4 regions of the Paenibacillus sp. URB8-2 genome follow, and region 1 is predicted to be linked to each of the others. Evidence: riboswitches for the same ligand, from Rfam matches in the RefSeq annotation. Region 1 holds a riboswitch; each other region holds the start of a gene.
The links. A riboswitch is a leader RNA that binds a small molecule or an ion and turns the genes downstream of it on or off. The one in region 1 is predicted to bind cobalamin.
Positions count from the first base shown of each region.

Region 2: it holds a riboswitch for cobalamin, as region 1 does, so the genes downstream of both, PUR_RS02200 (anaerobic ribonucleoside triphosphate reductase) here and PUR_RS05060 (S-layer homology domain-containing protein) in region 1, are expected to answer to the same signal.
Region 3: it holds a riboswitch for cobalamin, as region 1 does, so the genes downstream of both, cobT (nicotinate-nucleotide--dimethylbenzimidazole phosphoribosyltransferase) here and PUR_RS05060 (S-layer homology domain-containing protein) in region 1, are expected to answer to the same signal.
Region 4: it holds a riboswitch for cobalamin, as region 1 does, so the genes downstream of both, metE (5-methyltetrahydropteroyltriglutamate--homocysteine S-methyltransferase) here and PUR_RS05060 (S-layer homology domain-containing protein) in region 1, are expected to answer to the same signal.

Region 1 is NZ_AP023239.1:1,077,777-1,081,975, forward strand. It holds gene PUR_RS05055 (GAP1-N2 domain-containing protein) at 1-2,075, shown strand, start outside; cobalamin riboswitch at 2,168-2,362, shown strand; gene PUR_RS05060 (S-layer homology domain-containing protein) at 2,529-4,199, shown strand, end outside.
Region 2 is NZ_AP023239.1:462,791-466,989, forward strand. It holds gene PUR_RS02200 (anaerobic ribonucleoside triphosphate reductase) at 1-1,685, opposite strand, end outside; cobalamin riboswitch at 1,892-2,125, opposite strand; gene PUR_RS02205 (MTH1187 family thiamine-binding protein) at 2,450-2,758, shown strand; tRNA gene PUR_RS02210 (tRNA-Thr) at 3,008-3,079, shown strand; gene PUR_RS02215 (APC family permease) at 3,182-4,199, opposite strand, start outside.
Region 3 is NZ_AP023239.1:2,201,986-2,206,184, forward strand. It holds gene PUR_RS10045 (Lrp/AsnC family transcriptional regulator) at 1-114, opposite strand, end outside; gene PUR_RS10050 (serine hydrolase domain-containing protein) at 256-1,437, shown strand; cobalamin riboswitch at 1,651-1,857, shown strand; gene cobT (nicotinate-nucleotide--dimethylbenzimidazole phosphoribosyltransferase) at 1,996-3,090, shown strand; gene cobJ (precorrin-3B C(17)-methyltransferase) at 3,119-4,199, shown strand, end outside.
Region 4 is NZ_AP023239.1:3,866,014-3,870,212, reverse strand. It holds gene PUR_RS17915 (serine/threonine protein kinase) at 1-148, opposite strand, end outside; gene PUR_RS17910 (undecaprenyl-diphosphate phosphatase) at 365-1,228, shown strand; cobalamin riboswitch at 1,331-1,534, shown strand; gene metE (5-methyltetrahydropteroyltriglutamate--homocysteine S-methyltransferase) at 1,757-4,057, shown strand; gene PUR_RS17900 (DUF4349 domain-containing protein) at 4,197-4,199, shown strand, end outside.

The DNA.
Region 1 (4,199 bases):
GGGAGAACAAAAGTGCTGTGCTGAACGGGCTGCTGAGCTATCTTGGCGGAGAAGGGGCGCTGGAATCGAAAATCCGGCTGAACGACCTGTTTCTGGAGCGCTTCGACCGCGAATTCGACGCCGTCCGTCAGAAAGCCATACCGGAGCCGGCTGTTCTGGAAAGCTTCCGGGATTATTTTTCGCTGAAGGGCCATAATTACCGGACGCGGATTGTCGATTACTTTATCAACGGAATGCTGAACGCGCAGAATGCGGGCCGGGGGGACTCTCTGGAGGAGGCGTTCGGAGTGGTCGAGAGCGGCGGGGAGCTGGCTGCCGCCTTTTTCCGCAAGCTGCTGACGACCCCGGTCTTTGGACGCCTTCTGTTCCAGCCTTATGTGGAATCCCGGCTGGCATCCGCCGCGAACGCTGCGGACCTGCTGGAATTCGTGGCGGACTGGGATCGTTTTATGCCCGAAGCGCTCCGTCAACCGGCCGTCCATGACGCGCTGCTGGATTATTTGCCGGAGAAGCTGGAGCGCGAGCGTGATCCGGTGGGTGCTGTGGCTGCGATCCATGATTGCATTGAGCAAGCGGAGAAAGACCGCCGGCGAAGAGCCGGCATTCGCCCCGAAGCGCTGGCGCTCCAGAAGGAGCTGGCAGCAGCGGCGGACCGGTATTTGCTGGAGCGTCTTTCGCTTGACGATATTACGCAGGAGCAGCTGCTGGAGCTGTCGTTCGTTCGGTATTCCCTTGAAATGGGCGCATGGGACCCGCCGCTCGACCTGCACAGCAGACGGAAGGCGAATGTGCTGCGCACGGCGTACCGCTGGTTCGGCGAAGAGGACCCGGACGAGCATATATTCGACGGCCTGTCCCCGCAGGAAATGGACGATGTGCAGCTGTTGGGTCGGCGCTGGCTCAAGGAGAACCGGGGAACGGAGCCGTTTGCCCGCCTGCCGCTTGCCTTCTACCACAGCCGTGCCCGCGAGGGAGGGCCGCTGGAGTACGACGCGCTGCTGGAGCATCTCCGCCAGAAGGCGGATGGCGATAAGGAAGCGGTGTACCGCTTTCTGGCCTGGTCGCAGGACAATCCGCTGTTCGCCATTTCCTCCAAGAAGCTCCAGCCGGGCTACCGGCGGGCGATTTTGAAATATTTTGCGGGCCATGACCGTGAAGCGTTCAAGAGCCGCGATTTCCGTAAAAATCATATGGCCAAGGCCGGACCCGCGCTGCAAAGCGTATATGGCGCGGCCCGGTCGCAGCTGGCCTCGCCGCTGGCGCAGTGGGTACGCCGCCGCCGGTTTCAGCTGATGATCTTCGGCGCGGCCCTCATCGTTCTGCTGATCGCGGGAGTCCTTGCCACCCGTCTGCTGAAGGGAGGAGGAGACGAAGCGGTTCCGGCAGCCTCGCCGCAGCCTTCGCCTTCGCAGTCTGCGTCAGGCGTGAGTTATCTCGAAGCTGCGGCGTATCTTGTACATGGCGACGGTAAGGGCGGAAGCTCGCTGCTGTTCGCCTTCGCCTCCCAAGCCGCCTGCCAGGAGTTTAACCCGGCAGAGATTGAGGTGGATTCCGGGACCGGACAGGCTGAAGTATATAAAGTGGACGGCCTGACCCATAACTGCGAACTTCAGGTATCCGCTAGCCCTTCGGATTCCGGAGTCGAGGCGGGTGCCGGAGAAGCAGCCGATTCGGGAACGGTGGACGGAAGCGCCGGAACGGCCGGGAACGTAAGCGGCGGCATAGGCAATGCGGAAGCGGCGTCCGCCGATGAGAGCGAAGCCGCCGCGGAATCTTTGGCGGCTTCGGCCGTTCCGCCAGCCTCTCCCGGCGGGGACGTTCCCGCCGGTGCGCCTTCGCCGTCAGGAGAGCCGGATGCAGCGTCAATCGCTCCGGGTTCCCCGGCTCCGGCCTCACCCGGCGCAGGAACTTCCGGCCTTGCGCCTTACCAGGTGAAGGTGACGCTCGTTTCCTCTCCGGAGCTGACCGCCGGAAGCGCGGTCAAAGCCGAAGACTACACGCTGGTACTGATGGAAGATCCGCAGGCGGCCCCGTCCCCGGCTCCTTCCGCAAGCGCGAGTCCTCCGGCGGAATAACGTGTGATTTTCCCGTTTTAATTAATGGCCGAATGGCCTGCCATGTATGGACAACCTCTGCGATAACCGATATGATAAAGATTGTCAAAATTTAATATAGTCTTAAAAAAGGTGCGGGCCGATTACAAGCCTGCTTAAAAGGGAAGCCGGTTGGAATCCGGCGCGGTCCCGCCACTGTATATGCGGAGTAACCCTCTGAAATCATGCCACTGTTCACGTAAAGCGGGAAGGCGAGAGGGAAGCGATGAGGCATAAGCCAGGAGACCTGCCTTTTTTAGTCAAAGTTCGGTGTCCTTCGGGGGGTGAGGGCATCTGACATTTGCGTGCGGCTGATGCTGGGAATGGCTTACAGCATGGATTCCGGCTCATTTTTCCGAAAGACCGTCCCTCCGGGGGCGGTCTTTTCTTATTCGGAAGACTCCCACATTATTCAGGAGAGAAAGAGGTTGAAGAATGAAGAACAGGATTTCTTCCAGAATGTTTGCGCTGGGAATGGCATTATTGATGATTTTTTCATTATTGGGCGCGCCGTTTGCTCCGGCGGGGCAAGCGCTTGCCGAGGCTGCGGATTCGCAGACAACGGGTGCTGCCGATGCCGGGTACGCTGCGGATGCAGCTGCGGCTACCCCGTCTTCCCAGTCGATCGGTGTAACCGATGCCGTTTATTCCGCGGCCGAGTATATTATAAAGCAAGGCGTAGCCTCGGAATGGCAGGCAATCGGCTTGGCCCAAGCCGGGTACAAAGTGCCGAATTCCTACTCTGCCGCGCTTAACCAAACGGTAGAGAAGGCGAAAGGGATCTTTTCGGCCGTTACGGAATATGCAAGGTACGCTTTAGCGGCTAAAGCGATCGGAGAAGACCCGACCAATATTAAAGGATATAATCTGATTGAATCTATCTACAACAGCGGCGGAATTACCGGGCAAAGCCTGAACAACGCCGTCTACGGATTGATCGCGCTGGATTCCGGCAGCTATACGGTGCCGTCCGATGCGAAATGGACCCGTGACAAGCTGGTTCAGCACATTCTTTCCAGACAAAATGGCGACGGGGGATTTGCCCTCAATAGCGGAGGCTCCAGTGAGCCCGACCTTACGGCAATGGCTTTGGCCGCTCTGTCTCCTTACAAGGGCGATCCGGCTGTCGCCACCGCCGGGCAAAAAGCGGTACTATGGCTGTCCGCTCAGCAGAATACGACCCACGGAGGCTATGGAGAGAGCAGCGAAAGCGTCTCGCAGGCCATTATCGGCCTGACCGCATACGGCGTCGATCCGGCCGGTTCCGATTTCACCAAGAGCGGCAGCAATCTGATCAGCCGTCTGATGAGCTTCCGTACGGCAGACGGAGGCTTTGCCCACCTGCTGTCCGGCGGCAACGACGCTTTTGCCACGGAACAGGCGCTGCAGGCGCTTGCCGCATACAGCCTGTTCACGGGCGGCGGCGACAGTAATCTGTATGATTTTATTGCGAATCCGCCGGCCGTGCACCCGCTTGTCCAAGTGTCCGTAGCCATCGAAGGACCGACGGCTTCTTTGGGCGAGGGCAATGTGTACGGCAGCAGCGCTTTGGACGCGTTGAACAAGCTGGCGGAGACCAAGGGAATCTCGGTTGTCAATCCGAGCGGCAGTTACGTAACGGATATTGGCGGCATTCCGGCGGGGCTTTTTGGCAGCTTGTCCGGGTGGTCGTATGCGGTCAAGAGAGACGGCGAATGGGTTGCCATCGATGTCGGCATGAAAGATTTCGTCCTTAAGGATGGCGACAAGCTCGACATTTATTATGGGAACTATGGCGTCACTCAACTGATTGATTCCGTATCCTTCTCACCGCAGCAACCGAAGCAAGGAAAGGCGTTTGAGGTCAGCGTTATTCAAAAAACGTGGGTGTGGGACAACGAGACTTTCGCCTCGCATCCTGTAACCTCTCCGGCGGCAGGCGTCTCCGTCTCCATCGGCGGCAAAACGGCTGCTACGAACGACCAGGGTGTCGCGTCCTTTGGAACCGATCTGACGCCGGGAACACAGGCGCTTCAAATTACCGGCTACCAGGACGATGCCGCGCCGACTGTCGTGCGTTATACCGGGTCTGTTACGGTTCTGCCGAAGGAAGTGCCGGTGTCGTTG
Region 2 (4,199 bases), 610 kb from region 1:
GCGCCGGCATTGCAGTGATCATGGAACGCTGCTTCCAGTTTGATCTTGTTTGCCGCGCCCGTTGGATAATAGACCGGAACATGGAACGAGTTCGTATAATACTCGCGGTCGGTAACGCCTTCGATTGCGCCGAATTCCTTGCGGTCGATCTTGGTGAACTTACCGGACAGTCCTTCCGCCGGAGTGGCGAACAGGGTAATGTTCAGGTCCAGCTCGTCGCTCTTGCGGTCGCAGAATTCGCGCATATGCCGCACGATGGCGAGCGCCTTGTCATACACCTCGGCATCCTCGGCGTGATGCTTGCCGTACATCGCCTTCATGCATTCGGCCATGCCGATGAAGCCGAGCGACAGGCTGCCGTGCTTCAGCAGTTCGCTCACCTGGTCCTCGGGCTCTAGCAGTTCCCCGCCTTCCCATACCCCTTCGCGCATCATGAAGTCAGACGCTTTGGCCTTTTGCGCCGCCTGGATGCGGAAGCGGTGGAGAAGACCCTCCAGGGCGATTTCCATATAATGATCCAGATCATCGTAAAAGCCTTCCTCATCCGCCGCTTGCCGCAGACCCGTTGCGGTTCCGTATTGGATGCCAAGCCGGACAAGGTTCAATGTATTGAAAGACAGATTGCCTTTGCCGGAGCAGTAATTGCGTCCGAAGCGGTCGCCGAGCACCCGGGTGCGGCAGCCCATCGTCGCGAATTCGGTATCCGGGTTTGCCGGATCGTAATACATCAGATTCAGCGGGGCGTCCAGATTCGCAAAATTCGGGTACAGCCGCCGCGCCGAGCATTCCGCTGCCTTCAGGAACAGCGCGTAGTTGGGTTCGCCCGGCTGCTGGTTCACGCCTTTTTTACATTTAAAGATCTGAATTGGGAACACCGGCGTTTCCCCGCTGCCCAGACCATTCATCGTAGCCGTCAGCAGGGAGTCGATTACAAGCTGTCCCTCGGGCGAGGTGCAGGTGCCGTAATTGATGCTGGTAAAAGGAATTTGTCCCCCCGCTCTGGAGGACATCGTGTTCAGGTTATGTATCAGACTCTCGGATGCTTGAAGCGTTTCGCTCTGCGTCTCCTTCAGCGCGTAGCGGAAGGCCTTCGGATAACGTTCCTTCAGATCGGTCCGGCTCATTGTGATTTCCCCGAGGTCCTCGCCGGCTTGTCCTTCTTCAAAATAATCCAGGCCCTTGCGGAACAGCTTGGCGAAAGACTTGGCCACATAAGGGGCGAGATCATGATCGAGCTTACTTCCCGATACGCCGCCGTATTGGGCGTTTTGTTGGGATTGAAAAATAATCGCCGTAAGCGCCATGGCCGTCATAATGGAGTTCGGAGGCCGCACACTACCGTTGCCGGTGTTGAAGCCCTGCCGGAGCAGTTTGTCAAACGGGATGAAAATGCAGTTCGTCGTTCCGATGGCGTATTGGTCCAGATCATGCACGTATACGACGTTTTCCTTGATCGCCTGCATAAGCTGGGGCGGCATCGTGAAGCTGCGGGCATACCATTTGGAATACTCGCTGCCGAATTTGCTCATCTTGCCGGAGAAGCTTTCCCCGTTCAGATTGGCATTCTCCCTCAGCAGATCCATGTCCCGGCTGTCGATAATATCGCGCCCCAGACCGATAACTTCCTCCAACAGAACTTCGTTTGCGCTTTGGCCGCTTGTTTGCCGTTTCTCCAGCAGCGTCATTGTGCAGCTCTCCTCTCCATAACGTCCCTGTCCTAAAACTCTGATTATCCTTGTGTTCAAAAAAAACTTGCATTCCAAAAAGGCATTTCCTGCCCAAGAACGCAGGAAATGCCACTATGCTCGCCAGGCCCGTATAACCAAGCCCGGTCAATATAAAAAACTACATAGCGGACACCCCTCCTGTTCCTCGCAGGCACTCTTATGAATGGTGTCGCTGGAAACAGGCAGGTCTCCTGGCTTCCGTCTGTTCTTCCGGCGCCTTCCCGGGAGCGGATTCCTTGCGCTCTCAGTGGCCTTGTGCCGGAAGATGCCGCCCGCGTCCTCGCCTGAGGCGGGGCATCCGGTTACAGTGGCGGGACCGCAGCGGATTCGCACCGCGCTTCCCTATTAAGCTATGACTTCTCGTTAGAGAGTCAAGCACCTGATTCCACTATATTTTGTTGTCGTTTATTTAAGATAACCCAATATGTTGTATCTGTAAACATATTTTTTGAGTTTTTGATATCCACAGAACATCCACAAACCGTCCACAGGTAATCCACAAATTCATCCACAAACTGACCCTTCAAGAGTCACAAACGAGAGGGGATATGGCATCGTTTGAATCCGGATTTGCTGTGAGGTGCCACAAACAAAACCTGATAGGCCCTCCGGCTATGAACGAATGAGAGGACGATTTGTAGCCCGGCTCTCCAGTTGCTACAATATAGGAAAGCTGTATAGGGATGTTTCCGCAATGCAGCATGGAGAGGGAGGTTATTCAAATGACTATCGCCGAAATCACCGTAATTCCGATCGGAACCGGCAGCACCAGTCTCAGCAGTTATGTCGCCGGGATGCAGCGCGCGCTGGAGAGCGTGGAGGGCATAACCTTTGAGCTTACATCCATGGGCACTATTATTGAAGGCCCGCTGCCGCGCATTCTGGCTGCGGTCGAAGTCCTGCACGAAACGCCGTTCGCGGCCGGCGCCCAGCGCGTGTCCACTGCGCTCAAAATCGACGACCGGCGCGACAAAGAGGCCAGCAGTAAGCAGAAGCTGGAGTCGGTGGAGCGCAAGCTGCACGAAGAGTAGGAGCAGACGGACTGCCGGGGCGGCATGATTGCCGCTCTGGGCAGAGGCAGATTGGGCGGCAGGGACAGCAACATACGGTTTGAGCCGAACGGAGTGTGCAGCGGCGAACCGCTTTCCCGCCCGGTTTGTTAGGGGTATCCTCCCAAAGCAATGGCGACAATTTCTTGCAACAAACCGGTCTAAAAAAGAGTTGCTTTTTTCACCAAACGAGGTATAATAGTTTCTGTTGTGACGGAAAATTAAGTATATGCTGGTGTAGCTCAGGGGTAGAGCAACGCACTCGTAATGCGTAGGCCGGGGGTTCAATTCCCTTCACCAGCATCCTAAAAAGCTTGATTTGACGCGGTTCTCGGGTGTACGGGGACCGCGTTATTTTTTGTTGTAAAAGGATACTCTTTTTCGCATTGAGTCTGTTCTTTAAGCTTACTTCTTTAAATGATACGGCACCGTCGTTACGACCACATTTCTCCGGTACAACAGGTGGGTGCGAATGAGCAGACCGGATTGATTGTGGAGGATGTTGTGCCAGCCCTTTTTCGGAATGAACTGCGGGATGATCACCGTAACCTGGTAATTCGACTCGCTTGCCTTATTCTGAACGGTGTCGATAAATTTAATCAGCGGTTGAATGATGCTCCGGTAGGGCGAGTACAGGGTTACCAATCGGATATCGGGCTGCCACTTGGCCCATTTTTCTTCAAATTCGGCTTCTTCCTCCCGCTCAAAAGGAACATTGACGGCAATGATCTGGTGCGCCGAAAGTGTTTTGGCATAGTTCAGCGATTTCTCCACGACATGCGTAATGCCGGCCACAGGCAGAATGATGACATTTCCTTCGATCGGCACGGACGGCTCGCAGGTAGTGAGCCTCAGCTGGTCCGCTGCGGCTTCATAATGCTTCCGAATCCTGTAGAAGAGGTAGACGATCAGCGGCAGAAACACAAGTACTGTCCATACCTGGGTAAATTTGGTAAGTAAGAACATCAGGGTAACGACGAAGCTGATTGCGGCGCCGGTTGCGTTAATGAGGAGCTTCGTCAGCCATCCGGCCGGCTTTTCCCGCAGCCACTTGACGATCATCCCCGACTGGGAAAGAGTAAACGGGATAAATACGCCGACGGCATACAGGGGAATGAGCTGTTCGGTCTGTCCTTCAAATACAAGGATCAGCAGGATGGACAAAATCCCCAGAATAATGATTCCGTTGGAGTACCCGAGCCGGTCTCCCCGAACCGTGAACATTCTTGGAATGAACTTGTCTTTAGCGAGATTGACCGCAAGCAGCGGAAATGCCGAGTATCCGGTATTGGCGGCCAGAATCAAGATGAGCGCGGTTGTCACCTGGATAAAAAAGTACATAAAGCTCCGTCCGAACGTCAACTCGGCGATTTGGGAGACTACCGTAACTTCTTCATTTGGACTGAGCCCGTAATAATAAGCC
Region 3 (4,199 bases), 1.1 Mb from region 1:
GACCCGTTCCGTTACAGCAGGTTGGGACAAACCGACGCTTTTACCCAGCTCTGTCATTGAAATTCTTGCCTGATTTTGAAGATGGAAGAGGATTTGTTTGTCCACATGATCCACTATGAAAGTCCTCCTTAAAAATTAAGGTATTTAAAAGAAAATTTCTTTTATTACTTTGTATAATCATCATAATGGATTGATTTCGATATGTAAAATGAGCAATTTAATTTAATACATGAAAGTTAGAGAGGGTGGATAACATTGAGCAAATACGATCTAAATAAGAGAGATACAGAAGCGCTGCAGGCACGTATTGATGAAGTCATTGATCGTACCCTTGCCGAAAAAAGGCTGGTTGGTGCTGTTGTCCAAGTTACGCTTAACGGAACGCAATGTTATAACCGCGCTGCCGGATATGCAGACCGCGAACAAAACCGGTTCATGCAAGATCATACGTTATTCCGGCTTGCTTCCGTATCTAAACCGATCGTTTCCACGGCTGCCCTGGTGCTTGTATCGCAAGGCCGTCTGGGGTTGGATGATCGCGTGGACAGATGGCTGCCCGAGTTTCGCCCCCGTTTGCAGAATGGTGAATTTGCAGCCGTGACCATTCGGCATTTGTTGACTCACACGGCAGGATTGACCTACCGTTTCTTTCAGAAGGAACATGATTCATATGAGAACGCCGGAGTATCGGACGGTATGGATCAGGCCGGCATTTCATTGGAAGAAAATCTGCGCCGTATTGCTTCCGTACCGCTCCTCTATGTGCCAGGTACCCAGTGGAAGTATTCCATTGCAACAGATGTACTGGGTGCAGTTATTGCCAGGTCTGCCGATACCCCGCTAGGCGAAGCGATACGTTCTCTTGTGACCGGACCGCTTGGCATGAATGATACCGGATTTATTGCGGTCGATGCCCTAAGGCTTTCAGCGGCCTATGCGAACGATCTTCCTGAGCCGCGCCGTTTGCTTGATTTTGACCACATTCCATTTATAGAAGGTACTTCGGGTTTCCGGCTTGCTCCCGGCCGGGCGCTTGATGATACGGCGTATCCGTCAGGTGGCGCCGGCATGGTTGGCAGTGCGGGTGATTTTATGCGGCTGTTGGAAACCTTACGAAAAGGTGGAGCACCTCTATTGCCGGAGAGTCTGGTTCAAGAAATGACCACCAATCAGATCGGCAATCTTCCTATGGCATACTGGCCAGGGCGTGGATTCGGGCTGGGTTTTACCGTGCTGAAAGATCCGGCGGCCGCTCAAACTTCCGAGTCGCCGGGAACTTGGCGTATGGGCGGAACTTATGGTCATTCCTGGTTTGTTGATCCCGTCAAACAAATAAGCGTCGTCGCGTTTACCAACACCGCGCTGGAAGGCATGTCGGGCCAGTTTACGATAGACCTTTGCGAGGCGGTTTACGAAGGGCTTGGGAAGTCTAAATAACGCTAACGTACTTTAGTTTGTCTGGAGCCCTCGGCGGACAGAAATGTACTGCTTGTGACGCATGGCAGCATCATTCGGATGAATACCGGACAAGAAGAAATCGTGGACAATGGTACTATAATCGAATTCACGGATAAACTGGAGAGCAGACTCATAGACTTCTTTTTAAATCTCAAGTTATAATAGGCGTACTGTAAGCATATCTTGTCTACAACAGCATATGGAGAAAAAGGTGAAACGCTAAGGCGTTTCTTAAAAGGGAAGAACGGTGAAAGTCCGTCGCGGTCCCGCCACTGTAAATGGAGAGCAAGCTTTAAGCCACTGTGTCAAATGGGAAGGCTTAAGCAACCGAGTCATTATGATTTTGGTTTTTGCGTCTGATCCACAAGTCAGGAGACCTGCCTTTTTTCAACAGCACGACTGACCTACGAGGATAGGAAGGGGGAGCACGCTTGTATTACGGCGATTAACGGCACTTCTACGCTCTTTTTGTGTAGGGAGTGCTTTTTTTGTTTCTCAAATTTTGTTACATATGTCTCTAGAATGGTAGAAGGGATTGTGATTTTCTTGGAAAAATTATTGCAAGTGATCAATCGGATTGAACGGCTGAATATTGTATCGATGCATCAAATGAGAAAACGCGTCAACAACCTGACCAAACCTTTGGGGAGTCTTGGCTGCCTGGAGGAGATTGCTGTAAGGCTTGCCGGTATAACAGGCAGCGTGCAGCCCCGTGTGGACAATAAAGCGATTATCGTGATGTGCGGCGATCACGGTGTCGTTCAGGAAGGCGTCAGCGCCTATCCACAGGAAGTTACAGGGCTTATGATGGCGAATTTTATTCGCCAAAGCGCCGCTGTTAATGTGCTCGCACAGCAAGCGGGGGCGGAGGTTCACGTTATCGATGTCGGGACTTTGCTGACAGACCTGCCGGAAGGTGTAGTTCAGCGGAAAGTCCGCCCGGGAACGGCCAATATGGCAAAAGGGCCGGCGATGACCAAGGAAGAAGCGGTTGCCGCGATGCATGTCGGGATAGATATGGCTTACGAGCTTGCTGATAAAGGAATCGAAGTGATCGGTTTAGGGGAAATGGGCATCGGCAACACGACTCCAAGCAGCGCTATTACGGCGGTGTTCACTGACCATCCGGCGGAACGGATCACCGGAAGGGGAACCGGTATCGGCGACGAAGCGTTAGCCGCCAAAACAAAGGTGATCGAACGGGCGATACAGGTCAACCGGCCTAATCCGGGTGATGCTGTCGACGTGCTCGCTAAAGTAGGAGGACTCGAAATCGCCGGGCTGGCAGGTGTGATATTGGGAGCGGCTGCCCGCAGAGTTCCGGTGGTTATTGACGGGGTGATTACAGGGGCTGCGGCGCTCGCTGCCTGCCGGATCGAACCCCGCTGCCGGGATTATTTATTCGCTTCCCATTTGTCCGTTGAACCGGCGCACCGTATCGTTCTTGATGAGCTTGGGCTGAAGCCTTTGCTGTATCTGGACATGCGCCTTGGAGAAGGGACAGGGGCCGCGCTGGCTCTTCCTGTCATCGAATCGGCTGTACATCTGGTTTCGAAGATGGCCACATTTGAAGATCTCGGTATCCCGAGTCCGGCCCCTGAAGAAGATGAATTCGGCCTTGCGGTAGAGTGATCATGGTTTAAATAGAGGAGGCTGCACGATGGAACAGAAGAGAGGCAAACTGCTTGTGATCGGGTTTGGCCCGGGCGCTTTTGAACATATTACGGATCGTGCCCGCAGGGCAATCGAGGAAAGCGAAGTCATCATAGGTTACAACACCTATGTGGATTTGATCCGGGGCCTTCTAACCACTCAGGAAATTGTAAGAACCAGCATGACGGAAGAAGTGAGCCGCGCTCAGGAGGCTGTACGGCAGGCGTATATGGGAAGAACAGTTGCGGTTATTTCCAGCGGCGACGCCGGTGTATACGGAATGGCCGGACTAATCTATGAAGTATTGATCGAAAAGAAATGGAATGCCGAGGAGGGAGTGGAAGTAGAGGTTATTCCCGGAATCTCCTCGATCAACTCCTGTGCCGCGCTCCTTGGGGCGCCAATTATGCATGATGCCTGTACGATCAGTCTAAGTGATCATTTAACCCCTTGGGACACCATTGCCAAACGCGTGGAAGCGGCGGCTGCAGCGGATTTTGTGATCGCTCTTTATAATCCGAGAAGCGGAAGGCGTACCCGGCAGATCGCTGAGACTCAGCGGATTTTGCTGGAGCACCGTTCCGCGGACACGCCGGTAGGTCTGGTGAAGAGCGCTTACCGGGACCGGCAGCAGGTTGTCCTTACCACCTTGGCGGACATGCTGGAGCATGAAATAGGGATGCTTACCACGGTTATTATCGGCAACTCGTCGACGGTGGTCTATGACGGCTTAATGATTACGCCGAGAGGCTACCAGCGGAAATATACACTGGACTCGGAAGAGCAGAGACTAAGACCTAGCGAGCGTCTTCAAGTGGCGGCGGAGCCGTGGTCACTGAGTGCGAAGGAAGAGGCTGGAGAGAGAGGGGAAGCTAAGTCCGTTCAACTTGATTTCCCGGCTTCCGCCTCTTACAGCAGCGCGAAATCGTCCGGCCCGCTGGAAGCGGCGATGGAGGCGCTGCAGATTCTCGAGGCCAAAGGCATCGTCTCCGGGGACTACGCTGGTTCCAAATCGGCACGCGCTGCCGCCGCAAATCCGTTCGTCCTTTTTGAAGTGGGAGTGGCACCGGGCATCGCGAATAAGAAGT
Region 4 (4,199 bases), 2.8 Mb from region 1:
TCTCCAGCGTGTCCAGGCAGCGGTATGCTAGTCCATAGCTTCCCATACCGATCCGGGACAGCACCTTGTACCGCTTTCCGATCAGCTCTCCCTCCTCCCGGGGATAATCCCTCCAGGCGGATAGAAATGCGCGCAGGCTTGCAAACAATGAACATCCTCCCCACGTTGTTCCGCCGTAATGTGATCTTTCTGTTCATTATTGCACATTTCCTCGGGTGTAGTGCAAGTTCGGAAGGATGAGGCGAAATGCTTGCGTTAGGTATTCTTACCTGGAAATATGGCTTGTAAGTTTCAGAAATTGCCGGCGATGTTTAAGCTACTAATAATGAAACTTTAAATCATCATTCTTTAAGGAGGCGAAAGCTTGGATCTGCTCGCAATTATCAAAGCCGTTATTTTGGGTCTGGTGGAAGGCCTGACCGAATTTGCTCCGGTGTCCTCAACGGGTCACATGATTATTGTCGACGACATGTGGTTGAAATCTCAGGAACTTCTCGGAAAATACACGGCCAATACGTTTAAGGTCGTAATACAGCTCGGCTCAATCCTTGCGGTCGTCGTCATCTTTAGAAATCGTTTCATCGATCTGCTTGGACTGAAACGCTTCAGCCGGGGATCGCTTGAGCCGGTCCCGGACGGCCAACCGCCGCAGATACATACGCCAGGCCGTCTGAGGCTTGGGCAGGTCCTGGTTGGTCTGATCCCGGCGGGTGTTCTGGGAATGCTGTTCGAGGATTACATTGACGAGTACCTCTTCTCGACGTCGACCGTGCTGATCGGGCTTGTGATCGGCGCCATATTTATGATCTGCGCGGATTTGTTCGCTCCGAAGCGTGTCAAGGCGCAGAGCGTTGACCAGATTACATACGGGCAGGCGCTTGGGGTCGGTCTGATCCAGTGTTTCTCACTGTGGCCCGGCTTCTCGCGTTCCGGCTCGACGATTTCGGGAGGCGTCCTTCTGGGCATGAGCCATCGCGCCGCCGCCGACTTCACCTTTATCATGGCGGTGCCCATTATGGCAGGCGCGAGCTTTATCTCATTGCTCAAGAACTGGCAGTACTTTACGATGGACGCGCTGCCGTTCTTTATCGCCGGATTTATCAGCGCCTTCGTGTTCGCGCTGCTGTCGATGCGGTTCTTCCTGAAGCTGATCAACCGCATCAAGCTGCTGCCGTTCGCCATCTACCGCATCGTGCTGGCCGCCTTCGTCTATATTATTTTCTTTTAACCGGTTATCAGGTATTGCTATAGCTGGAGCTTCCATCTTCTATTGCGGACCGCGGGGTCTTGCCGTAACATTAATGGTGTACTCAACATTCAAGTAACAGACCATTAAATAACGGAAACGGGTGCTTGCCGGACAAGAGAATTCCGGAGGCTTAAAAGGGAAGCTCGGTGCAAAGCCGACGCGGTCCCGCCACTGTAACGGACGAGTCTTCAGCCAGATTATGCCACTGTCAGCCTGGGCTGACGGGAAGGCTGCTGATGACGATGACGCCGCAGCCAGGAGACCTGCCTGTTTCGACGCACTGCTGTACCTACGGGAGATGGGAAGGTGTCAGATCGCAAACGTAATTTTAACGTAGGCGTCTTTCCCCTTGCGCTTTTGGGGGAAGGACGCCTTTTTGTTGGAAAGTTACGTGAAATGGACAGCGACTCTTCCGAGACGGACAAAAGGTTCACTTCCTTAAACAACGGAATATGATGTTTTTTTGGGAGCCTAAGGTAGGACCAGACGAATAGGAGGAACGGAGAAATGACAATTAACACAAGAACAAGCAATCTTGGATACCCGAGAATCGGTGCGAACCGGGAATGGAAAAAAGCATTGGAAGCTTACTGGGCGGGCCGGATCGGCGAAGAACAGCTGCGGGCGGAAATGGAACGTTATCAGCTGGGTAATTTGCGTAAGCAGCAGGAGGCGGGCATCGACCTGATTCCTGTGGGGGATTTCACGTATTACGATCATATGCTGGATACGGCGGTCATGTTCGGCATTGTGCCTCAGCGGTACCGGTACGAGGGAGGACCTGCCGGACTGGATCTGTATTTTGCCATGGCCCGCGGGAACTCCCGGGCGGCGGCGTGCGAAATGACGAAATGGTTCAATACGAATTACCATTACATCGTGCCGGAGATCGGCGATATCAAGCCTGTTCTAACGGAGAACAAACCGCTTGCCGCATACCGGTTCGCCAAATCGCAAGCGGGCATCGACGGAAAGCCCGTGGTTATCGGACTCTATACGTTTCTGAAACTGTCCAAGGGCTTTGCCCTTTCGGAAATCCGCAGTGTGGCGGAGCGGTTCCTGCCGGTTTATGTACAGCTACTGCAGGAGCTGGAACGGGAGGGAGCGGCATGGGTTCAAATTGACGAGCCGGCTGTAGTAACCGGACTTGGGAAAGAGGATATTGAACTTCTAGGCTACATCTTCGACGCGCTTCATTCCGCTGTTCCCGGTCTTTCCATTATGCTTCAGACGTATTTCGAGTCCGCCGAACCGCTTGAAGCTCTATTGAAGCTGCCGGTGCAGGGAGTCGGCCTCGATTTTGTACACGACGGCGGAGCCAACCTGGAAGCGATCGAGCGCCTGGGCTGGCCGGAGGATAAGACGCTCGGAGCGGGGGTGATCGACGGGCGCGGCATTTGGCGCTGCGACCCGGAGGATAAGCTGGCGCTGGCTGAAAGGCTGGAGCGGCTCGTACCGGAAGACAAGCTGATTCTGCAGCCGTCCAGCAGCCTGCTGCATGTGCCCGTGACGGTGCGGAGCGAGGAACGGCTGAAGCCGGAGGTGCGGAACGCGCTGGCCTTCGCCGATGAGAAGCTGGCGGAGCTTACGCTGCTGAAACGGGCGCTGCTTGAAGGCAGGGAAGCTGCCGGTACGCAGTGGACCGGGGCGAAGGCGGCGCTGGATGCCTTCCGCAAGCTGCCGGAGCGCAGCCGCGCGGACGTGGCGGGGCTTGAACGCGGCCTGGCCGAACTGCCGGATCACCGCAGCCCGGGCTACACCGAGCGCGCGAAGCGCCAGCAGGACAAGTGGCGCCTGCCGCTGCTGCCGACAACGACGATCGGCAGCTTTCCGCAGACACCGGAGGTCCGCCAGGCGCGGTTGAAATGGCGCAAAGGCGAGCTGAGCCAGGAACGCTATGATGAATTTATCCGCCTGCAAATCGCGGACGCCATCGCACTTCAGGAGAAGATCGGTCTGGACGTTCTGGTGCATGGTGAATTCGAACGTACGGATATGGTGGAGTTCTTCGGGGAGAAGCTGGACGGATTCCTGTTCACACAGAACGGTTGGGTGCAGTCCTATGGTTCCCGCTGCGTCAAGCCTCCGGTGATTTACGCCGATGTTGCTTTCACCGAACCGATGACCGTCAAGGAAAGCGTCTATGCGCAATCTTTGACGAAGCTGCCGGTAAAGGGCATGCTCACCGGACCGGTCACGATTCTGAACTGGTCGTTCGTGCGCGACGATCTGAGCAGAGAGAGGGTCGCCTACCAGATTGCGCTCGCTCTCCGGCAGGAGGTGCTGGCTCTGGAAAGCGCCGGTGTGGAAATGATTCAGGTGGACGAGCCGGCGGCGCGCGAAGGACTCCCCCTTAAGGAGAAGGACCGGACGCATTATCTGGACTGGGCTGTAAGAGCTTTCCGTATTTCCACAAGCCTCGTTCGTGATACGACGCAAATTCATACACATATGTGCTACTGCGAATTTAGCGATATGATCGATGCCATTTCCGATATGGATGCGGATGTTATTTCCATCGAGACTTCCCGCAGCCACGGCGAGCTGATTGCAAGCTTCGAGGAGATGAGATACGACAAAGGCCTCGGGCTGGGAGTGTATGACATCCATAGTCCGCGCGTTCCGTCAGTGGAGGAAATGGAGACCGGCATTAACCGGGCGCTGCGGGCTCTGCATCCGGAGCAGTTCTGGATCAATCCGGACTGCGGACTAAAGACGCGAGGCTGGAGCGAAACGGAGGCTTCGCTGCGAAATATGGTGGCGGCCGCGGAAGACGCCAGAAAGAAGGCGCGGGCGATTCAGCCGTAACTTGCGCGTGAGGAGCGGCATAGTGATACACCGGGAGTCCGATCCCGGTGTATTGTTTTTTCAACCTGCAACCTTCCAGAGGCTGGAATCGTCTAGAAATTAAATGTAAGGACGAACAGACATATTTGGGGGGATGGTCATG